2 regions of the Paenibacillus sp. FSL M8-0142 genome follow, and region 2 is predicted to be linked to the other one. Evidence: riboswitches for the same ligand, from Rfam matches in the RefSeq annotation. Region 2 holds a riboswitch; the other holds the start of a gene.
The links. Region 2 has a riboswitch for cyclic di-GMP ahead of NSQ46_RS16195 (transglutaminase-like domain-containing protein). Riboswitches for the same ligand answer to the same signal wherever they lie in the genome.
Positions count from the first base shown of each region.

Region 1 (10,487 bases), 3.3 Mb from region 2:
GGGACTTTCATGAGTAGAGATCAACATATAAGCAGTGACGACAAGCTGCTGCAGGCCGCAATCGATCTGATATCCCGGAAGGGCTACAACGGCGTCACGACGCAGGAGATTGCCTCGGCAGCCGGGCTCAGCGAGAAGACTCTATTCCGAAAGTTCGGCAGCAAGCGAAATCTCCTGGAGATGGCGTTCGAACGCTATCATTACGGTCAAGAAATGACGAAGCTTTTCGCGGAGAAGCTCACGGGAGAGCTTACTGCGGATCTGATTCTGATCAGCCGGACGTACCATGACTTGATGATCCGGAACCGCAAGCTGATCACGATCAGCATCAAGGAGAGTGATCATCTCCCGGGACTTCGAGAGATGACCAGCAAGCATCCGAAGCAGTTTCTGGACGTGTTGACGAAATATTTTACGATCATGACGGAGAAGGGGAAGCTGGTTGCCGGAGATCCCGAGCTGCGGGCGATCTCGTTTATGATGATGAACTTTGGCGCGTTCATGAACGAGCTGGATTCCAAGGAGATATTTCCTTCCGTAACGCTGGATGACTTTATTGAGGAGAGTGTGCGGATTTTTGCTAGGGCGTTAACCCCCTAGTTTTTTTTCAAAGCATACGTCAGTAAGTACTGACAGACATGCTAATCTCGCTGTTTAAAATTTTCTACTCACAAGGAGGGTGAAGCTCTAATGGAGACTCGGAAGCTGATGCGTGTCCTCATGTTCACGCTGTGTCTGTCCGCTATGAGCGGATTGATGTTTAACTTTGTCCTGCCGGACATGCGAGAGGAATTCAGCTTGAGCACCGCTCAGGTTAGCTGGGTAACTTCCTCGTATTCCCTGCTGTACGGGATCGGCACGGTTCTGTACGGGAAGCTGACCGAACGCTACCAGCTCAAAAATTTGCTGTCATTCGGTCTGCTGCTGTTCGCGGCCGGCTCTCTGGTCGGCCTCGTCTCCCAGGCATTCTGGATGGTCCTGGCTGCAAGATGCCTTCAGGCGATCGGCGCGGCGGCGATACCGGCGGCGGCAACGCTTATACCGATTCGCTACTTCCCGCCGGAGCGAAGAGGAGCAGCCATGGCGACAGCCTTTATTGGATTGTCCATCGGCAGCGCGCTTGGGCCGGTGGTGTCCTCGCTAGTGGCCGGCTTTGCTCATTGGCGCTGGCTGTTCAGCATCCCTTTGCTGATTCTCATCACGCTTCCTTTTTACCGGAAATATCTGAAGGACGAAGACCCTCAGGTGCCAGGATCATTCGACCTGCTGGGAGGCGGCCTGCTGGCTGTCGCGATCACTTGTCTGCTGCTGGGAATAACGAACGGAATCTGGTGGCTTCCGCTAGCCGGACTGCTGGTAGCCGCGTTGTTCATTGTCCGGATTCATCGTGCATCCGTCCCGTTCGTGAGCCCGGTTTTGTTCCGGAATCGAGAGTATTCGGTTAGGCTTGTCATCATGTTTCTGTTCAGCGGCGCGGCCTTTGCGCTGCATTTTCTAAGCCCGTTGCTGCTGGCAGAGATTCATGCGCTGCCTCCAGGTTGGATCGGATTTGTCATGGTGCCGGCCGCCGCGGCCTCCGCTCTGCTCGGGAAGACAGGGGGGAAGCTGGCCGATGCCAAAGGGAACACGTATCTGTTTCTAACCGGCATGATTATGTTGGTCGCGTGCTTTGTACTCTTATCCACGTTCTCCGCCATTTCAGCCGTCGCGGTTGCGTTCTTCCTGATTCTAGGCAATGTCGGGCAGACGTTCGGGATGATTGCACTATCCAATTCCGTCTCCCTCAGCTTAGCGAAAGAGCAGGCCGGCATCGGAATGGGGCTGATGCAGATGCTGAATTTTATTTCGGCCGGGATCGCTTCCGGTGTGTACGGAACAATGCTGGATATCCGCTCCGGGGTATCGTGGAACCCCTTGTATGCCTATGCCAAGGGACAAATTTACAGCAATATTTATCTGGTGCTAGCCGGGCTGCTGCTCGCCATGCTGATTTTCTATTCCCTAAGGTTCGGGAAAACGGAGCACGGTCATATAAGAGCGGCGGGAAGCTGATATCGCAGCTTTGAGTCCATTCACTTTGATTACAAAATATAGGAGGAGATTCTAATGACAACCACTTTATTCATTAAAGCCAACAACCGCCAAGGGGCCGTCACAAGCAGATTATACGACGCATTTTTCAATAGCTACCGCGAGGCACATCCGAATGATGCGGTGGTTGAGGTCGACCTGTACCGGGAACGCATTCCCCTTCTGGACGACATTATGATTAGCGGGAATTTCAAGTCAGCCATGAGCATGGAGCTTTCGGAGGAAGAGCAGGCCGTTCGGGACATCGTCAACCGGCACTTGGAGCAATTTCTTGCCGCCGACAAATTGGTGTTTGCCTTCCCGCTCTGGAATCTGACGGTTCCTGCAGTGCTGCATGCCTACCTGGACTACATGCATCATCCGCGTAAAACGTTCAAATATACGGAGCAGGGCTTGGTCGGTCTGTTGGGTGACAAAAAAGCAGCACTGCTGAATGCTAGAGGCGGGATCTATGCGGAGGGCGATCCATCCGAGATGGCGGTCAGCTTCGTAAAAAATCATCTCAACGTGTTCGGGATTACCGACATTACTACGATTATCATTGAGGGGCATAATCAATTCCGGGATCGAAGCGAGGAAATCATTGAGGAAGGCCTTCGGCGGGCAGCCGAAGCGGCAAAGCTTTTTTAAATCATGGAGAAGCTGGTTATTTTGACATATTACACGCTCTGCTAGTTACTTTGTGACAAAAAATTACAAAATTCAGCAGGTAATTGTCGGGAATTTGAGTCATGAAGCCTATATTCAATGAAAAACAATGTAAGTTATAGTTTGATTAGGTCATTCATTCAGAACTATATGTTGTATCTTTCGACAATTGAATCGTTCGTACGATAATCGCAAACCCACTGAAAAGTGGCGACGCAAAGCTATAGGGGCTAATGGGGTTCTGCATAGAACCGCGATGCCAGCCAGTTGCCGAATACGACGGAAGCCTCCGTCACTTCTTGCTAGTTACTACCTATGTCTACAAGCTGACGGAGGCTATTTGTTGTTCACAAATTTTTATAGGGAGGCTCCTGCAGTAACTGCCTGTTCCTTAAAAGTTACGGTCAATTGCCTGAAAGGAGGTGAATGATGCGGAACATGATTTCCCGCAGCGCGGTATAACTACAGCAGTTCAACTCTCAGCGGATAACAAGGAATATTCATGCGGCAGCGTCTTTGACAGCAAACCAATCGAATCGTTTCGTACGATAATAGCAAACCCACTGAAAAGTGGCGACGCAAAGCTATAGGGGCTAATGCGAATCTGCTAAGATACGTGATGCCAGCCAGTTGCCGAATACGACGGAAGCCTCCGTCCTATTTTGCTATGGTAATCTTCATGGATGGAGGTTTTTTATTTTTCGCTAAGAGCTACCGAATCTTCACAGCGGCGATAAATAGGAGATCGATTTCATTATTAATCACTTATTCTTAACAAGGAAGAAGGGAAAATAATGGGCCAAAGAACATTGCTGAAAGTAAACGATCATTTTCCTAATATCCTCAGCATCTCTGAAATTAAAGAAAGGCTGATCGAGCGAAAAGAAATCCTGTATCTGTTGCAAGAGGAAACCAGGAATATGAACGATTTGCTGTCTATACCTTATTTATTTGTGATTGCGGACCCAGAGGGAACCGTTATCGATTATTGCGGGACGGAGCTGTTAAAAGGTTATTTTGAAAGAAATCATTTGAAAATCGGAACATCTTCTGCTATGAACAAGGCGGGAATCAATGCCATTGCGTTATCCATGGAAAATCAATCGGTCTCAGTCGTAATCGGCGCCGAGCACAGCAATAAATTGTTTGCAGAGCTGTCCTGCGTTTGCACGCCAATACGAATAAATCATGTTATTATAGGCTACCTCAGCCTCTGTTTTCATTACTTTCACGAGGTTACATTTGTACTGCCCCTCATTGAACATCTGGCCAAAAATATTGAAGAAAAAGTTACCCCAAAAGGATCCCATGCTACAAAAAGAGCTGACCTACTCACTCTTTGACCAATATGAATTAACAAACCGCGAGAAAGAAATCGCCTACGAATGGCTGGAAAATAAAAACGTGCCTGAAATTGCGGATATTTATGGAATCAGTCAAAGCACGGTCCGTACTTTCATCAAAAAGATATACGCCAAAACGAGAGTCAATCATAAAGGGGCATTCCTAAGAAAATTTACATGAAGATATAGGCAATACATAAGCACTAATTACCCAATTATGGGTATTTTATTTATTAAAGTAAAATTTTATAATTATAGGCAAGCCACTGATGACAGATAGTTAAAATTTAAACCTAATTCATAATTCGTACAATCTATCGCAAACCCGTCGAAAGGGTGGTGACGCGAAGCTGCAGAGGCTGTTGTGGACGCTCATATGCAACCACGATCCCTGCAATTGGCCGAATACGACGGAAACCTCTGATCCGCCATGCGACAACGATTGAATAGGGAACTGTTTATTTTAGATAACCCTGCTGACCTGACGCCGCTGCAGAAACTGAATCGGGTAGCCTTCAACATTTCATGAAGAGGAGCATGCTTTAACGGTTTGTTCGTTTAGGAATGAGCGATCAACTCTCTGTTTGAGAAGGTTTGCCGCAAAAACGTTGGCAGCTGTCATAAATCACTTGCTACGACGGGGGTGGGTGGATGTGATGGTTTCTATAGAGAACGAACTGAAGCATGTATCCGACGAGCTCGAATATCTCAGGAGGGAACTTGAGCGAATGGCCGGCAGTCTTGAATTCGTACATCAAGATGTTGTCGCACTTTCGCAGTCGTTCGATAAGCTGATTGTCCGTTACATGGAATTAAAAAGCCATGAGGAAGAGATCAATAGAAAGTGCGCAAAGTTAAATAAACCAAGCCATGAGTAATAAGTCCTCCATAAAAAATAGAACCCCGGATGTCGATTCTCGACCTTCTGGGGTTATTTGCTTAAAGATATGGTGCTTCCAGCTTTAAGGGAAGCCATTTCAAGTCAGGTGCTTGGATTCAATCATTTTTCTGTACGAGCGAACAGCTGCTCCAATTATCCATTGTAATGTACCCGCGCCTAACAAGCGCGAAAATCGTATTGGTTCGGCAATACCATTCCAAGTTGGGTACAGATGGCGAATCACCGCTTGCCTTCGTCAAGACACCATCATACGTCCAGTATCCGCCTTTCTTCCAGCGGACAAGTCTCCCATGCTTCTTGGCCTGTTCCAGCGCTTCTTGTTGTATTTCCGATAACGTCAATTCATCCTCACCACACAAATCCTGTAATATCTGTCTAGAAGACGGATGGAATATACCAATTAAATCATATAAATCTGAATATATTCTGAATAACCTGTGTTGAAAAACGGTCGATGGGCATTGTTAGGTGAACTGATGCATCGTCGAGTAAAAGGATCAGAATACCAGACATTATGTCTGGACATTTTCGGAACACTACTCTATAATCAAATAGTTACCTTGAGTAACCAATTGGATGGAGGTTTCCCCATGAGCACCCACCGACATTTTTTTCAGCAGTACTTCAGACTGTACCGCCCGTTCGTCAATGAACTGAACCGGCGGCTCGAGGTTTTTGGGCTGTATTATGCCCAGTGGTCGATCATGTATTATCTGGACGCGAACCAATCGATGACCTTGGTGGAATTGTCCAAAGTTTTGTATGTAGAGAAGCCCACGGTGACTAGAACGGTGAACGCATTGATCAAGCTGGGTTATGTGGAGCAGATCCCGGCATCGGACAAGCGGGAGAAGCGAATCCGTTTATCAAGTAAGGGCATCGATGTCGCGTTGCAGATTCGTCAATTATTCGATGACTACGAGATGGAGATTATGGAAGGTGTCTCCGCTGAGGAACAAGCCAGCGTCATCCGTGTCATGGAGACAGTCAGGGATAACATTATAAGAAAAGGTGATTAACTTGCAGCAAGAAAACTCCCAAGATCGTTTATGGAGCAAGGACTTTTTGATTGTGTTCGGCGTCAATTTCCTGCTCTTTCTTTGTTTTTATCTATTGGTTGTTATTATGCCCACTTATGCAGCTGAGGAATTCCATGCATCGACTGGAATGGCCGGCTTTGCTTCCAGTATCTTCGTGGTGGGGGCGCTGATCGGGCGGCTGATCGGAGGCAGCATTATCGAGAGGGTCGGACGAAGACCGCTGCTGTTGACCGGATTGGTCTCATTCAGCGTCTTAATCGGTTTGTATTTCATCATTAACAGCTTAGCGGTGCTGCTCATCGTCCGTTTCCTCCACGGCCTGGCCTTCGCGCTGGCCTCTACCGCGACCGGCACGATTGCCGCGAGCTTGATTCCAAACTCGAGAAGGGGTGAAGGGACAGGTTATTATGGTGTCAGCATCATCATTGCATCGGCAATCGGCCCTTTCATCGGACTTATGATTCTGGAGCATGCCTCCATGACAGGCAATTTTGTCCTTTGTGCAATCCTGGGCGTGCTCTCATTGGTATCCTCGTTATTCATGCGCATTCCGAAGCTGGTGCTCACCGCCGAACAGGCACGGGAGATGAAGGGCTTCCGGCTATCCAACTTCATTGAGCTCAAGGCGCTTCCGATTTCGATCATAAGCTTTGTGATGGGCTTTGGATATTCGAGCATTTTGTCGTACCTGAAGATCTTTGCGGGGGAAATCGGGCTGGTGGAAGCGGCAACCTACTTCTTCATCGTGTATGCGATCGTGGTGATTCTGTCCCGGCCGTTTACCGGACGCTGGTTTGACCACCGGGGAGCGAATGTTGTGATGTATCCGGCTATCGTATCCTTTGCGATCGGGATCCTGCTGCTCGGTCTGGCACATCATGGAATAACCCTTCTGCTGTCCGCGGTGTTCGTAGGCCTCGGATACGGCACGACACAGTCCAGCTCCCAGGCGCTCGCCATTAAACGCTCTCCGGCGCACCGGATCGGTCTTGCAACATCGACCTTTTACATTTTTGTGGACGTCGGCATCGGGTTCGGTCCGCTCCTTCTTGGCTTCCTTACGCCGCTGGCAGGGTTCCGGGGCATGTACATGACCATAGCGGTCCTGCTGGCGCTGTCGGTGATTCTGTATTATTTCCTCGTCGGGAAACGAGAAAGCCGAGAGAAGGCTGCCCGAACGGCTGCCTAACCAAGATTCGTATTCAGAGAAGCTTAGGTGACGGCTCCTTGGCCTTGGATTTGGCACGACAAGGTTCCAGTTCCAGACGCTCGCCATTAAACACTCTCTGGCCCACTTAGAGCCGTCTTAAGCCTGTAGATTAACCTCCGTAAGGAGCAGATCTGCAGGCTTTTTCTGTTGTACCCCATGTCCTAACCGGGATGCATAAGGAAAGTAAACAAGGGGGTTGTGGCTTAAGTGGTAGCTCTTCAGGAAAAAACGTTTATAGTCGTTTCATCCGATCTCCGCACACATGACCTGTTATACAATGAATAATGATTGTCTGTGCGTCTCATTTATTTTTTCGTGGAGGAGTGAGGCATTTATGGCGCATGCAAGTGACGTGTTAAGAAATCAGCTGCTCGCGGGTGCGAATGATCCGAGCTGGTATATTCCCTTCCAGCAGTCCACCCGGGATCTGACGGAGGACGAGGCGTTCTGGACGCCGGCGAACGACAGTCACAGCATTGCAGAGATCGTTCAGCATCTGCTCTATTGGAATGAAACGTGGCAGACCCGGTACAGGGAAGAACGTATGGATGCGGTGCCTGCAATTGAAGACAATAATCTCAGCCTTCTCCTTCCGGATCATGTGACGTTTGCCGAGCTAAGGAAACGACTGCTGGAGGTTTTACTAGGATGGCAGCCGCTGCTGTCCGAGTCTGCGGATACCCTGGAGAAGGATGTTAGCGGTTTTCCGGAGCCGGCCAAGTGGTGGGAGATCATCAGCAACGCTGCAACACATAATGCTTATCATATCGGCCAGATTGTTTACATCCGCAAGCTGCAGAAGAGCTGCAGGGCGCTGGATTGGTAATGTTAGAGGAGGGGTGTTCTCAGCACTGCACATGCGGATTGTACTTCCGATCCCTCTTATCCCCGGGTTTCCTCTAATCCCATTTCGTTTGCTGAAGTCAGGGGATAAAGGGCACGCTCCGCTTCTAATGATTCTTAACTTGAAAAAATGAACCTTCAAGCGAAAATAAAGCCAGCTTCGGGCTCAACCGAAACTGGCTTTCTATATGATTTAGCTAACCTTCTTCATTCTATTAACTTGAACAAACCCAGACGCTCGAAGAACCCTCAAACTTGCTTGTATATTGTTCCCCTACTTAAAGCGCCTCTTTAATGACTCGCTTGTAGAACATCACGGACAGCAGGCCGAAGATGGAATACAGCGCCGTGTACAGCAGCATGACGATAACCATTGGAGTCCAAAGTTCGGTTCCAAAGAAGAACCAGCCCGATTTAACCGCAAAGTAGCTGTGCGACAATCCCACAATCAGCGGAATGCCGAAGTTAAAGAGCTGCTTGAACTGAATGCCCCGGAGCAGATTTCCCTGAGTGTACCCGAGCTTACGCAGAATCGTGTAGGTCGGCTTCTCTTCCTCGCCTTCATCCATCTGCTTAAAGTACAGGATACAACCGGAAGTAATAAGGAAGGTTAGGCCAAGGAAGCCAACGATAAACATGATTAGCCCCATGTTGATCTTCTGGTCCGTGATCATCCCGATTTGGGAGAAATTACCGGGATGTTCCCCAATCCCCAGATCCATGTATACTTGGTTCGCCTGATTGATGGCCGCTGGATCTACGATATCGATGCCATGGTAGACAGTCGTTCCCTTCTGGATCTTGGGATCGAGATCCTGCATTAACCGTTCAAATACGGTTTGGTCGACAATGGCGGTCGGCAGGCCGCCGTTGGAAAAATTAACCGAGATGTAGGAGTCCTTGTTCGTTCCGATCAGCTGTTGCGGAATGCTCTCCTTGCTTCCGCTAAGCTCAATCTGTCCTGTGGCCTGAATGGACATGAACTGCTGGATCGCATCGCTTGAACCCGTAAACAGCGTTTCTTCCGGGGATAGGTCCACGTCTTTAATTCCTTCATCACTGATGACCCCGATGATCATGGAGCCGGTCTGTCCCGTTTCTTCAAAGCTGGAACCGATAATCCTGGAGACGTCGACGTCCACCTGAATCACGTCCCGATCGGTCTGCTTGAATTCAATATCCGCCTCCGCAAGCGCATGCGTGAAGGCTGCAAGATCGTCCTGTACCGCGATGGCAAAATGATTCGGAACGCTTTGCTGCGCCGACTTCTCCGCCGAATAATACGAGATGTAGCTTAGCGACAGCAGCCCGATGGCGAGCGCTGAGACGGTTGTGATAATGGTGAGCAGCAGGGCGTTCGACTTCATCCGGAACATGATCGAGGAGAGCGAGAGCACCTCGTTCACCGACAGATACCCGCCCTTGCTCTTGCGGATCAGATTGAAAATAAAGCTGACCGATCCCTTGTAGAACAGGTAGGTTCCGATAATGACCGACCCAAGAATGAAGACCATCGCCATAAACAATTCATTCATGTTTGTGAAATCACCGCTGAACAGCTTGGTGGATACATAGTAACCGACCAGGATGAGCCCGACGCCGAGCAGCCCGAGAATCATCTCGCCAACCGACATTTTCCGGACGCGGTTCTCGGTGGTCGATACGACCCGGAAGAGCGACAGGATGCTCTGTCCCTTAATGAATGTGAAATTCATGACCATGATCAGAATGTAGATGGCGGCGAATACGATGGCCGTCTGGATCAAGGCTTGGCTGGAAAATCTAAGGGTGGCCTCGCTTTCGACGCCGGTCACCTTGAACAGAATCATCAGGATCAGCCGGGAAGCGGCGAAGCCGGCAAGAACGCCAATCACCATCGAGCCGAAATACAGGATCAGATTTTCCGCGCTCAGGATCCTGAAGATTTTTCCCTTGGTGAGCCCGATCAGCTGGAACAGCCCGATCTCCTTGCTTCGGCGTTTGATGAATATCGTATTGGCGTAGAGCAGGAAGATGGCGACAATTGCTACCAGCAGCACCGAGGCGGCCCCGAGTCCGGCGGCTCCTTTCACCGAGCCCTTCACTTCATCCATGGATGGATCGTACTGCAGCGTAACGAAGGAGAAGTACAAGCCGACACTGAAAATCAGCGCGAAAACGTACAGATAATAATTTTTAATATTTTTCTTCAAATTACGGTAGATCAGATAATTAATGTTCATGCTGCACACCGCCCAGCACGCCTTGGGTTTTGATAATATCGTTGAAGAACGCTTGTCTCGACTGCTCGCCCTTGTTCAGCTGCGTATAGATTTGACCGTCTTTGATAAAGACGACCCGGCTGCAGTAGCTGGCTGCGCCTGGATCATGGGTCACCATGATGATCGTCGAGTGGATCTTCTGGTTCAAAT
Region 1 covers NZ_CP152008.1:180,996-191,482, forward strand. Annotated here, with positions in the region: gene NSQ46_RS00820 (TetR/AcrR family transcriptional regulator) at 10-600, shown strand; gene NSQ46_RS00825 (MFS transporter) at 691-2,052, shown strand; gene NSQ46_RS00830 (FMN-dependent NADH-azoreductase) at 2,107-2,721, shown strand; cyclic di-GMP riboswitch class I at 2,920-3,014, shown strand; cyclic di-GMP riboswitch class I at 3,283-3,377, shown strand; gene NSQ46_RS00835 (hypothetical protein) at 3,534-4,082, shown strand; gene NSQ46_RS00840 (aspartyl-phosphate phosphatase Spo0E family protein) at 4,739-4,960, shown strand; gene NSQ46_RS00845 (hypothetical protein) at 5,079-5,324, opposite strand; gene NSQ46_RS00850 (MarR family transcriptional regulator) at 5,574-6,002, shown strand; gene NSQ46_RS00855 (MFS transporter) at 5,995-7,212, shown strand; gene NSQ46_RS00860 (DinB family protein) at 7,568-8,059, shown strand; gene NSQ46_RS00865 (ABC transporter permease) at 8,355-10,298, opposite strand; gene NSQ46_RS00870 (ABC transporter ATP-binding protein) at 10,288-10,487, opposite strand, start outside.
Region 1: linked by a shared signal. The riboswitch ahead of NSQ46_RS00835 (hypothetical protein) and the one ahead of NSQ46_RS16195 (transglutaminase-like domain-containing protein) in region 2 are both predicted to bind cyclic di-GMP.

Region 2 (10,487 bases):
GGGACTGAATTACCTTCGGCACGCAAGGGAGACCAACTCCGAAATACCCGAATATCCGATTTTGTTCAATAAATTCACCAATTCGCTGGCCGGACACGGGGAGGCAGTCCCTCTCCCCCGCGAAAGCGATCAAGTCGATTATGAAGCTGAGCTAGCGATTGTCATCGGATCGACGGCCAAACACGTCGATAAGAGCAGCGCGCTTGATTATGTTTTTGGCTACTGCAATGCCAATGATCTTTCGGCAAGGGATTTGCAGATGCGAACCTCGCAATGGCTTCTCGGCAAGTCGTGCGACAAATTTCTGCCGCTCGGCCCGTATGTGGTAACCTCCGATGAGGTGGGCGACCCGAATCGACTCGCCATCCGCTGCGAAGTAAACGGCGAGGTGCGACAGCAGTCCAATACAGCGGATATGATTTTTCCGTGTGATGAAATCGTGAGTTATGTTTCGAGGTTTATGACATTGGAGCCGGGGGATCTTATTTTGACAGGAACACCTGAAGGGGTTATGCTTGGGCGTCCTGCCGATCAACGAGCCTACCTGAAGGACGGTGACATGGTTACCGTCGAGATTGAGAAGCTAGGCACACTGACCAACCGGATGGTGCTGGAGCGGTAGCGATACAGGTGCAATCCACTTTGGAGTATGCACATTAGCAGATCAGCAGGGCCGGGACTGGTTCTATTGCAAGTTCAATCCTTTTACAGTAAACTAACAATTACATCTTAATTATATGGAAGGATGAACGATAACGATGACCATTCCTTCATTGCATAGAATCAATGAACTGAGCCGCAAGCAGAAATCCGAAGGCTTGACCCAAGAAGAATATACCGAACAGCAAAAGCTTCGCCAGGAATACTTGAAAGACATCCGGGGCCAGGTTCTCTCCACGATGTCTACCCTGAAGGTTGTAGACCCGAATGGTGACGATGTTACCCCTGAAAAATTGAGAATAACCCAGCAACAGAATCGGTCAAAGCTGAATTAAGCTTCATCTCATAAAGCAATGGTCCGTAATATGGATGATTGACCAGGTCCCATTTATGATCCCGGAAGACAGACAATGTTGGTTGTCCGTTTTCCGGGTTTTTATGTACTAGCGGAGGGGAGAAACGATGAACAAAACCGAGCGCCAGTTCGCCATCATGCTTGAATTGCAGCGGAGCAAGGTGCTGCGGGCGGAAGATTTGGCTGCCCATTTCGAGACAAGCGTGCGGACGATATATCGAGACATGCAAGCGCTCAGCGAAGCCGGGGTTCCGATACTTGGGTCTCCAGGATACGGGTACTCCCTAATGGAAGGTTACTTTTTGCCGCCGGTTGGTTTTACTGCGGAAGAGGCGGTGGCATTGCTCATGGGGACGGATATGATTGAGCAGCGGCTGGATGGCGACTACAAAGCAGCTGCGAGGGCAGCTCGAAGCAAGATTGAAGCGATACTTCCTGAACCCATTCGTGAGGCCTCAGCGGATGTCCGGGAAACGATGCAGTTTCTTCATCCCGGCGGACAGGGGGAGAACGAGCTTGGACAGGTTCGGGGTGCCATTTTGGAGCGGCGGAAGATAAGGATGCGTTACCTGAAAAAAATACCGGATTCGGATGGAAAACGGATGAGCGACCGGATCGTTGCTCCATATGGCCTTGTGCTCGTCCAAGGGAATTGGATCATGATCGCACGCTGCGAGCTGCGTCAGGAGATCCGTCATTTTCGATTATCGCGCATGAGGGATGTTACGGTCTTAGAGGAAAGGTTTAACCTTCCCCAAGGATTTAAGCTGAGTCAATATCGTCCGCCTGACGATCGTAACGTTCATGTGACGATTCAAGTAAATCCGGAAATTGCCGATAAAATCACCGAGACCGCGAGCTTCTATATCGAAGCTTCTGAGCAAAGGGAACACGGTCTTCTGGTCCGCTTTCGAGTCAGACAGCCGGAAGAATTGCTCCCCTATATTCTCAGCTGGGGTGGGGACGTGGAGGTGCTGGAACCTGATTCCTTTCGTAACCGGATTCGAGAAGAAGCTGAAAAAATACGAAAACGCTACTGACACGCTGTTGTCAGGAGCGTTTTTTTATATTGGGTATATACCAGATGGAAGAGGAGATATCATGATGAGAAATACAGTAGAAGCTTTGCAGGCGTTTGAAACAACAGTAGCGGTGTATTTAAACGAGCTGGGACACCTGGAGCTGGAGGAGCTGCATATCAAGCCGAACGAAGAGGAATGGTCCATTGGGCAAATGTACATGCATTTGATTCAATCGGCTCAATATATGCATCTGCGCAATGTCGACCAATGTTTGGCCGGAAACGAAACGGCCGTCGAATCCCCTGGGGAAAAAACGGAGAGAGGCAAGGCGGTATTCGAGCTTGGAAGTTTTCCTCCTGTCAGGATACGAATTCCGGCGTCTCCGCAGTACACGCCGCAGCAGCCGACGAGCAAAGAGCAGTTAGTTGAAGGTCTTCAGGGCGTAGTGGAGCGGATGAAGCGAACGGAACCGGTTGTGCGTCAAGCAGACAGCAGCATCACGATTCCTCATCCCGGATTCGGAGCCTTAAACGCCAAAGAGTGGTTTCTGCTGGTAGAGATGCATTACAGGCACCACCTGCTGCAGCTCGATCGGTTAAAAAAGGAGCTGTCCCTCTAAGGACTCCCCTAATGGATTGATGATCAAGCGGAATTGACAAAAGAGCGTCTCAGTGGAGACGTTTTTTTGTTGTCGATCCTCGTCTATGAATCTCAAAATTTGCTTGATAGAATTAGAGATATTTGGTATGATGAACTCACATAAAGCTACTCACGATAAATGGCAAACTTGTCGAAAGGCAAGGACGCAAAGCTATAGGGCCTTCTTGATAAACCATCAATGGCAGCCAGCTACCGAACGAAGATGCTTTTTTTGTTTTTTATATGAGATTTTTATTCAATTAATTCTTTGAAAACTCTACTACGATAACGGCAAACTTGTCGAAAGATAAGGACGCAAAGCCACAGGGCCTTCTTGATGAACCGTCAATGGCAGCCTGGCTACCGAAGGGAGTTTATAGTATGCGCAACATGGTGTTGGCTATTGTAGGGTTTATTGCGTTATTCGTATTGGCTCCGGTTGTACATGCTTCCCAAACGGGAGATTGGCTGGATCTGGAGCAGCTTGATCGCGGAGTCATCGCCGTTCGCTATGACGTGAAAGCGGACGTGAAGACGAAGCTTATGATTGCAAAAGGGCAAAACAAGTATACATATACGCTTTTAGCGGACAAGCAGCAGGAGACCTTTCCGCTGCAAATGGGAAACGGTCGTTATACCATAAAAGTGCTGGAGCAGGTCAACGGTACCAAGTATAAGATCGTTCAAGAAGCGGAAGTTAAGCTTCAACTGACCAATAGCAGCAAGGTATTTTTGAACTCGGTACAAAACATCGATTGGCGTTCAAGCGACAAGGCGGCTCAGCTTGCAAAGAAGCTAACTCGGTCCGCAGACACCGACGAGGAAAAAGTAAAGTTGATCCACGAATATATCGTCGATACGATCCGGTACGACAAAGCACTCGCATCCAGTGAGCTGACGGACTATCTTCCCGATATTGACCGCACGCTGTCAGGGAAAAAAGGCATGTGTTATGATTACGCCTCTCTGTTCGCATCCATGCTGCGGAGCGTGGACATTCCGACTAAGCTTGTAATGGGGACAACGGATTATGTTGACGTTTACCACGCTTGGAATGAGGTTTACCTGAACGGGCGGTGGGTAACGATCGACACGACCGTTGATGCGGGATGGAAGAGCAAGGGTGCCGGTTTCAAAATGATTAAAGAGGCATCTCGCTATTCTGCAGCCAAGTATTATTAAAATAATTTTATAGCTAAAACCTTAAGCTTTGGACCATTGTCCAAGGCTTATTCGGGTTTTTATTCAGAAAATATTCAGAATCGGGCGTTACAATGCTAGAAGCTCAATTGGTTCTTAAGGAAAATACAGGCACCAATGTATCGTGCGCCAAATAAAAGTATGCGGAGGTGATGGACGAACAAATCTCTTATCGGCATATGATCCGAGAGATGGTTGGCTCGATTTGCGCACGCGAAAGCGACATCGGAACCAAATATATTGAGGGTAATGGAGAGGCTGAGGGAGAGATCATGAAGAAAAAAGTAAGTGGAATCGTATTGGCTCTGCTGCTTATGATCCAAACGTGGTTTGGAGGATCGGACTGGACGGTCAATGCATCGACTAATGTTCCAGAACCGGTAAGCGTGCAGGATTCAGTGTATGGAGTGACGGATGATGTTTATGGCCCGTCCGAATCAGAAATCAATAATGATAGCATTTTAACCAAAGTTGTGTTAACCGACATGGATGGCACCGTCATTGATGCCGTTTATAATCCGGACAGCAGCCTGGATATCGGTGCAGCCGTTAATCTAGGCTACGAATGGGAGCTGCCGAACGGTCACAACTACAAAAATGGAGACTCATTTACCTTCGAGCTGCCGCAGCAGTTTGAAATCTTCACGGAGATTGACTCACCGCTCGTTACCGGTCAAGGTGAAGTTGGCCGTTTTACGGTGGACCGAAACGGCAAGGTTGTGATGACCTTCAATGATTACGTGGAGAGCCATTCCAACATCAGCGGCAAGCTGGAAATTCGCACTGAATTCAAGAAGGAAGTTCTAAAAGGAAGCACCGAAATCATTATTGCTATTCCGATAAAGGGCGGGGTTCAGACCGTCATCGTGAACCTGAAGCCGCAAGGCGGAAAGCTGATCGAGAAGCAAGGGAAAGCGATTGGCAAAGATCGGATCGATTGGTCGGTTCAGATCAACAAATCGTTAAATAAAATCAAGCACGCAGTCATCACCGATGAAATGCCTGAAGGCTTGGAGCTCATCGCGGATTCCGTAGAGGTATACAACCTGCAGGTTAACGGTGACGGCTCAGCGGTTCTTGGCGATCAGCTGGATGCCGGCAAGTACACCGTCCAAACAGGCGGTGGCGGCAAACTGGAGCTTGCATTCTTGGACGAGACGATCAGCAAAGCCTACGAAATTCGCTTTTCGACGAAGCTTGTCGGCGAACAGTCCCGTTTTGAGAACACCGCTGTTCTAACTGGCGACGGGATGGAAAATGCCCAATCGACGGCTACAGTAACAGTAGATCGCGGCAGTTTCTTGGATAAGACATATAGCCAGGACAAGGACACAGGGATCATCACTTGGACGGTGAAATACAATTTCAACGAGAAGAAGATTCCGAGCGCTCAAGCCATCATTACAGACCAAGTTAGCGAGAACCATTCCTGGATTGCCGATTCGCTGAAGGTGTATAACGGGGATTCGAAGGATGCCAGCGCTTTGGTATCAGCGGATGAATACACCGCTGTAGCTAAAGGTAAGCACGGATTCGAGCTTCAATTCAAGAAGGATATCGATTCGCCTTATACGATTGTTTACCAGACGGAGCCGGTCGATCGCTTGAGCTCCGAGGGGAACGCAGTCAAGAACAAAGTCGTATCGGGTGAAGCGTCTAAGGAAGTAACGGCTCCGGGCTACGGAAGCCGTGCCCTGGTAAAAGGATCCTCGAACGTCAATTTTGACACAAAAGCCGCGAAGTGGATAATTACCGTCAATGGCGATAAAAAGCCGGACGGCACCAAATACATCATGGAGAATGTAGTCATCACGGATACGTTCCCGCAAGGCGGACTTGAATTCGTTCCGGATTCGGTAATCGTAAAAGCGGACGGTAAAGTCGTTCCAGCGAGCGAGTACACGGTGAAGTACAATGATTTACGCGAAGGCTTTATCATCGAGTTCTCCAAGATTGACACCACCTATACGATCGAATATGAAACGAAGTTTAACATCAACTGGCTGAAGGATCGCAAATGGGACTTTTTAAACAGAGCCTCGATGACATGGGTCGAGGAAGGCAAGGTGAAAGGCCCGATTGTGCGGGATGCAAGCTTCTCCGCTGATGGTTATACGAAAAATAACGGCGGTAAAGACGGCAGCTACAATCCGATCAGCAAAGAAATTACGTGGAACGTCAAGATGAACTATAATCTTGATTCGCTTCAGGAAGCGATCGTTACCGATGTGCTGCAGCAGGATCAGAAGCTTGTTCCGGGTTCGGTCAAGGTCTATGAAATGAAGCTGACTGGAGGACGGAATGGCGTTCAGAAGGGCTCGCTAGTTCCCGCTTCTCAATATGAAGTGACAGGACCATCAGAAACTAATGGCAACAAGCTGTCCATTCGCTTTGTCGGCCCGATCTCATCCGCATACTGGATTGAATTCAAAACATCGCTGGAAGGTACATTGATTGTCAACAAAATCGATAATACTGCGGAGCTGTCCGATGGCAGCGCGAAAAAGGCAACATGGAACGCCAGCGTAACGATTCCTCACGGCGGGGAATATGTGAAGAAGAGCGGCTCCCAGAACGGAAACAAAATCGACTGGGAAATTCGCATCAACGAAGGTCAGTCGCATATTTCCAACGCAAAAATTATCGATAATCCAAGTCCGAACCAGATCTTGATCGAGGATTCCTTCCGCTTGTATGCGACCAAGATCAATGCAAACGGAAAAGCGGAAAAAGCCCAAGAACTGACTAAAGGGAAGGATTATACCTTAACCATCCATAGGCTTGATGGTGATAAAGAGACATTCGAGTTGAAATTCACAAATGACATCTCTACGGCCTATATTTTGGAATATCAGTCGTTCATTATTGCTGAAGATAAAGAGGCAGTACAGAATAAGGTGGCTCTTGAAGGAGATCAGCTGAAGACGGAGATCCGGGAAACGACGGAAGAGGTTATTGTCCGTACTTCCTCCGGTTCAGGTTCGGGAGGCGGCGTAACGGGAAGCCTGGAAGTAACGAAGGTGGATCAGGACGAACAGACGAAGCCGCTGGCGGGAGCCAAGTTTGCGCTTTACGACAAAGCTGGCAAACGTGCGCCGATCGTAAAATCCTCGGATGATGAAGGCAAGATCCTGTTTACAAAGCTGCTGTACGACGAGTATATTTTGGAAGAGCTGGCCGCTCCTGAAGGATATAAGATCGAGCAAGCGAAGTGGGACGTAACGATTGACTCCAGCATCAAGAATCAAGATCATGTTAAGAAAATGATCGTTACAAACCGCAAGGAAGAGCCGGTTATACCTGGCGAGCCTACGGATCCAACAGATCCAACAGATCCGGAGAACCCAACGGATCCTGGCAATCCGACCGATCCAGGCTACCCGGGGAGCCCAACCGATCCGGGCAATCCGACGGACCCAGGAAATCCGGGGAACCCAACGGATCCAGGCAATCCGACAGATCCAGGTAACCCGGGGACCCCAACGAATCCTGGCAATCCGACAGACCCAGGTAATCCGGGCAATCCGACCGGTGAGGTAGAGGTGCCGGACGAGGACATTCCAAGAGGTGAACCAACAACGCCTCAAACGCCGGAGACACCTCCGACAGAGCCGGAAACGCCTACCGTCGATATTGACGAAGAGGATATTCCCCGAGGAGGCGTCGAGCCTGAGCCTCAAAAGCCGGAAGCACCAACTCCTTCTGAGAACGCTTCGACACCGCAGCCAACGGTTCCTATGCTTCCAAAAACGGGTGAATCGAGTCCTTATCCGTTCTATTTGGCGGGTCTCGGGCTGATCGCTTTCGGTGTATGGTTAGGTCGCAAACGGATGAACATGAAACAATAGCACGTTGTACTTCGGCTCTTCTTGTCCAGTAACCTGGGCAGGGAGAGCTTTATTTCTTGCAGCATCCCGTCATATGCTTAAGCACTGAACGGCAAAGTTCGAGAAGAAAATTTTATGATTTATTATTGACTGAACGATCTATAATTGATATGATGAAGCCATCAAAAGGAGGTGCTAATAAGACAATATAGTTGAAGCAATGGTATTTTTTTAATTAATATAGACCGAACGGTCTGGAAAGTCGTTTTCTTGAACCTTCATTCTTGACTGAATAATCCGATAACGATAGTATTATGGGAGTGAAGGAGGCAGACGAAAATTGGCAAGGAACAAAGAATTTGACACGACATTGGTCCTACATAAGGCTATGGAAGTATTCGGTCATTACGGTTATGAGGGCACGTCACTGCAGCTTTTGCTCGAAGGATTGGGTATAGCGAGACAAAGCTTGTATGACACCTACGGAACGAAGCGAGATCTCTTTATCAAAGCGGTTAAGTATTACCTGGACGAGAAATCGTCTGCCGTCATCGCCCATTTGGCTCAACCAGGCTCTGTCAAGGATACGATTGCCGAAATCTTTGCGATTATCGTCGATACATTGAAGGATGAGCAGCGCCGCAAGGAGTGCCTAATTCTGCATAGCGCAATTGATCAGGTACCTCATGATCCCGAGATTGCACAGATTTTCGAGCAAGATAAGATTCGTTTGGAGCAAGCGCTATACGAGGCATTAGCCCGTGGCCAAGAGCAGGGAGAGTTAGGATTGAATCAGGATCTTCGCTCGCTGGCACGATATTTATATCATTCGCGTTATGCACTGACGCAAGTAGCAAAATTAACGGACGACCCTCTCGTCATCGAACAAGTTGCTGCAGTTACTCTATCTGTACTTGATCATAAATGAAGCGTCCTTTTTCGCGCTTCATTTATTCATGCGAATAATAGAATGATCAGTCCGTAATGGCGATCATTTTGGATTATTCAAGTCTACAATCGCGCATATATTAGATCGATTGGTCTATAATATTGCGCATATTAGATCGATTGGTTCGTAATTATGTTTATATTAGATCGTTTAGTCTATAAAATGGAAGGGGAAATTGTATATGAGTTCAAGTAAATTCAAAGGCTTGGCACTTTTCATTCTAGCCATCTCCCAGCTCGTTATGGCACTCGATTACACCATAATTTTTGTAGCGATGCCGTCTCTCGGCAACGAACTCGGGTTTTCGGCAAACCATCTGCAATGGGTCGTCAGTGCATTTTCACTCGCTTACGGCGGTTTCTTGCTGCTTGGCGGGCGCTTATCGGATCTTCTTGGCAGACGGCGCATGTTTATAATCGCCATGGCACTCTTTGGCCTAGGTTCGCTGCTTGGAGGATTATCTGAATCGCAGCTGATGCTCATCGTCGCAAGAGGGGTGCAGGGTCTTGGAGGAGCTCTGCTCTCTCCCGCAACGTTGTCATTGATTGTGTCTAACTTTAACGAAGGAGCGGAACGTAACCGTGCAATGGGCATATGGGCTTCCATGGGCGGTGTCGGCTTGTCGCTTGGATTACTCCTTGGCGGTGTGCTCACCAGCTATATCGGATGGGAAGCAACCTTCTTCGTTAACGTGCCAATCGCGCTTATCGTCATTATTCTTGCACCCATTGTACTTGCCGAGAGCAAGGTATCCACGGCAACCAGGCACTATGATGCTGCCGGAACGATCTCCGTTACTGCTGGGTTAATGCTCGTCGTATATTATCTAATACAGTCACCGGTGGAAGGCTGGTTCAGTGCATCGACACTTCCTTATGTGCTGCTTGGAGCGGTGCTGTTTCTCGCTTTCATAATCATTGAGCGGCGTACGAAAGAGCCATTGATTTCCTTCGGATTGTTCCGTAATCGCAATTTGACCGGAGCAGCACTCACTGCATTTCTGTTGTCGGCCTCGTTCGGGTCACTGTACTACTTTCTGACGCTGTATACGCAGGGTGTCTTGCACTATTCGGCCATTCAATCCGGCCTTAGCTTCCTGCCGCTTACGCTTAGCGCTTTACTTGGTGCCCGGTTCATTAACAAAATACTCACTAGGATCGGCGTAGCAGGTACAATCGCTGCCGGCATGGGTCTGGGAACGATCGGTTTTTTACTTCTGACAAGACTGTCGGAAACAGGGACGGCGTGGGGGATCATACCAGGCACGGTTATTATCGGCCTCGGCCAAGCGCTTGTGTTTACAACGATGTTTATCGCCGGAAGCACGGGAGTGGATCCTAAAGTACAGGGCGTTGCTTCCGCGCTCATTTCGACCGGCCAGCAAATTGGAGGTGCAGTAGGCTTGGCCGTGATCATGGCCATGATTTCGGCTGGTATGGGTACGAACGAAAGTCTCGAAACCATGATGGCGACGGAGCTTAACCAAGCGATCCGGACTGCGTTTCAAATTGCGGCTGTCACTACGGTGCTTGGCATCGTAGTAGCTTTCTTGGTGCTTAAACAGCCTAAGGCATCGAAGAATGCAGATACGGAAGTGACCATTTCCCATTAAAAAACGCAGTAATATTGAGAATAAGGAAGAGGGGCCGCGGATAACGCGGCTTCTTTTTTACGGCCGAACAATACCGCTATGGCATAAAGCACCCTTTGAACATCACCGTAAAAGGCAACCGAGAACAACATTTCATGTTAATGAGCATTGGTGGTGCATTCCATTCAGATCGATATAATGAAGACAAGGGATGTGAAAAATATGATTAGTATGAATTTAAAAA
Region 2 covers NZ_CP152008.1:3,490,982-3,501,468, reverse strand. Annotated here, with positions in the region: gene NSQ46_RS16215 (fumarylacetoacetate hydrolase family protein) at 1-622, shown strand, start outside; gene NSQ46_RS16210 (DUF896 domain-containing protein) at 759-995, shown strand; gene NSQ46_RS16205 (YafY family protein) at 1,123-2,055, shown strand; gene NSQ46_RS16200 (DinB family protein) at 2,120-2,656, shown strand; cyclic di-GMP riboswitch class I at 2,808-2,894, shown strand; cyclic di-GMP riboswitch class I at 2,957-3,044, shown strand; gene NSQ46_RS16195 (transglutaminase-like domain-containing protein) at 3,058-3,858, shown strand; gene NSQ46_RS16190 (collagen binding domain-containing protein) at 4,149-7,724, shown strand; gene NSQ46_RS16185 (TetR/AcrR family transcriptional regulator) at 8,044-8,631, shown strand; gene NSQ46_RS16180 (MFS transporter) at 8,834-10,264, shown strand; gene NSQ46_RS16175 (helix-turn-helix transcriptional regulator) at 10,466-10,487, shown strand, end outside.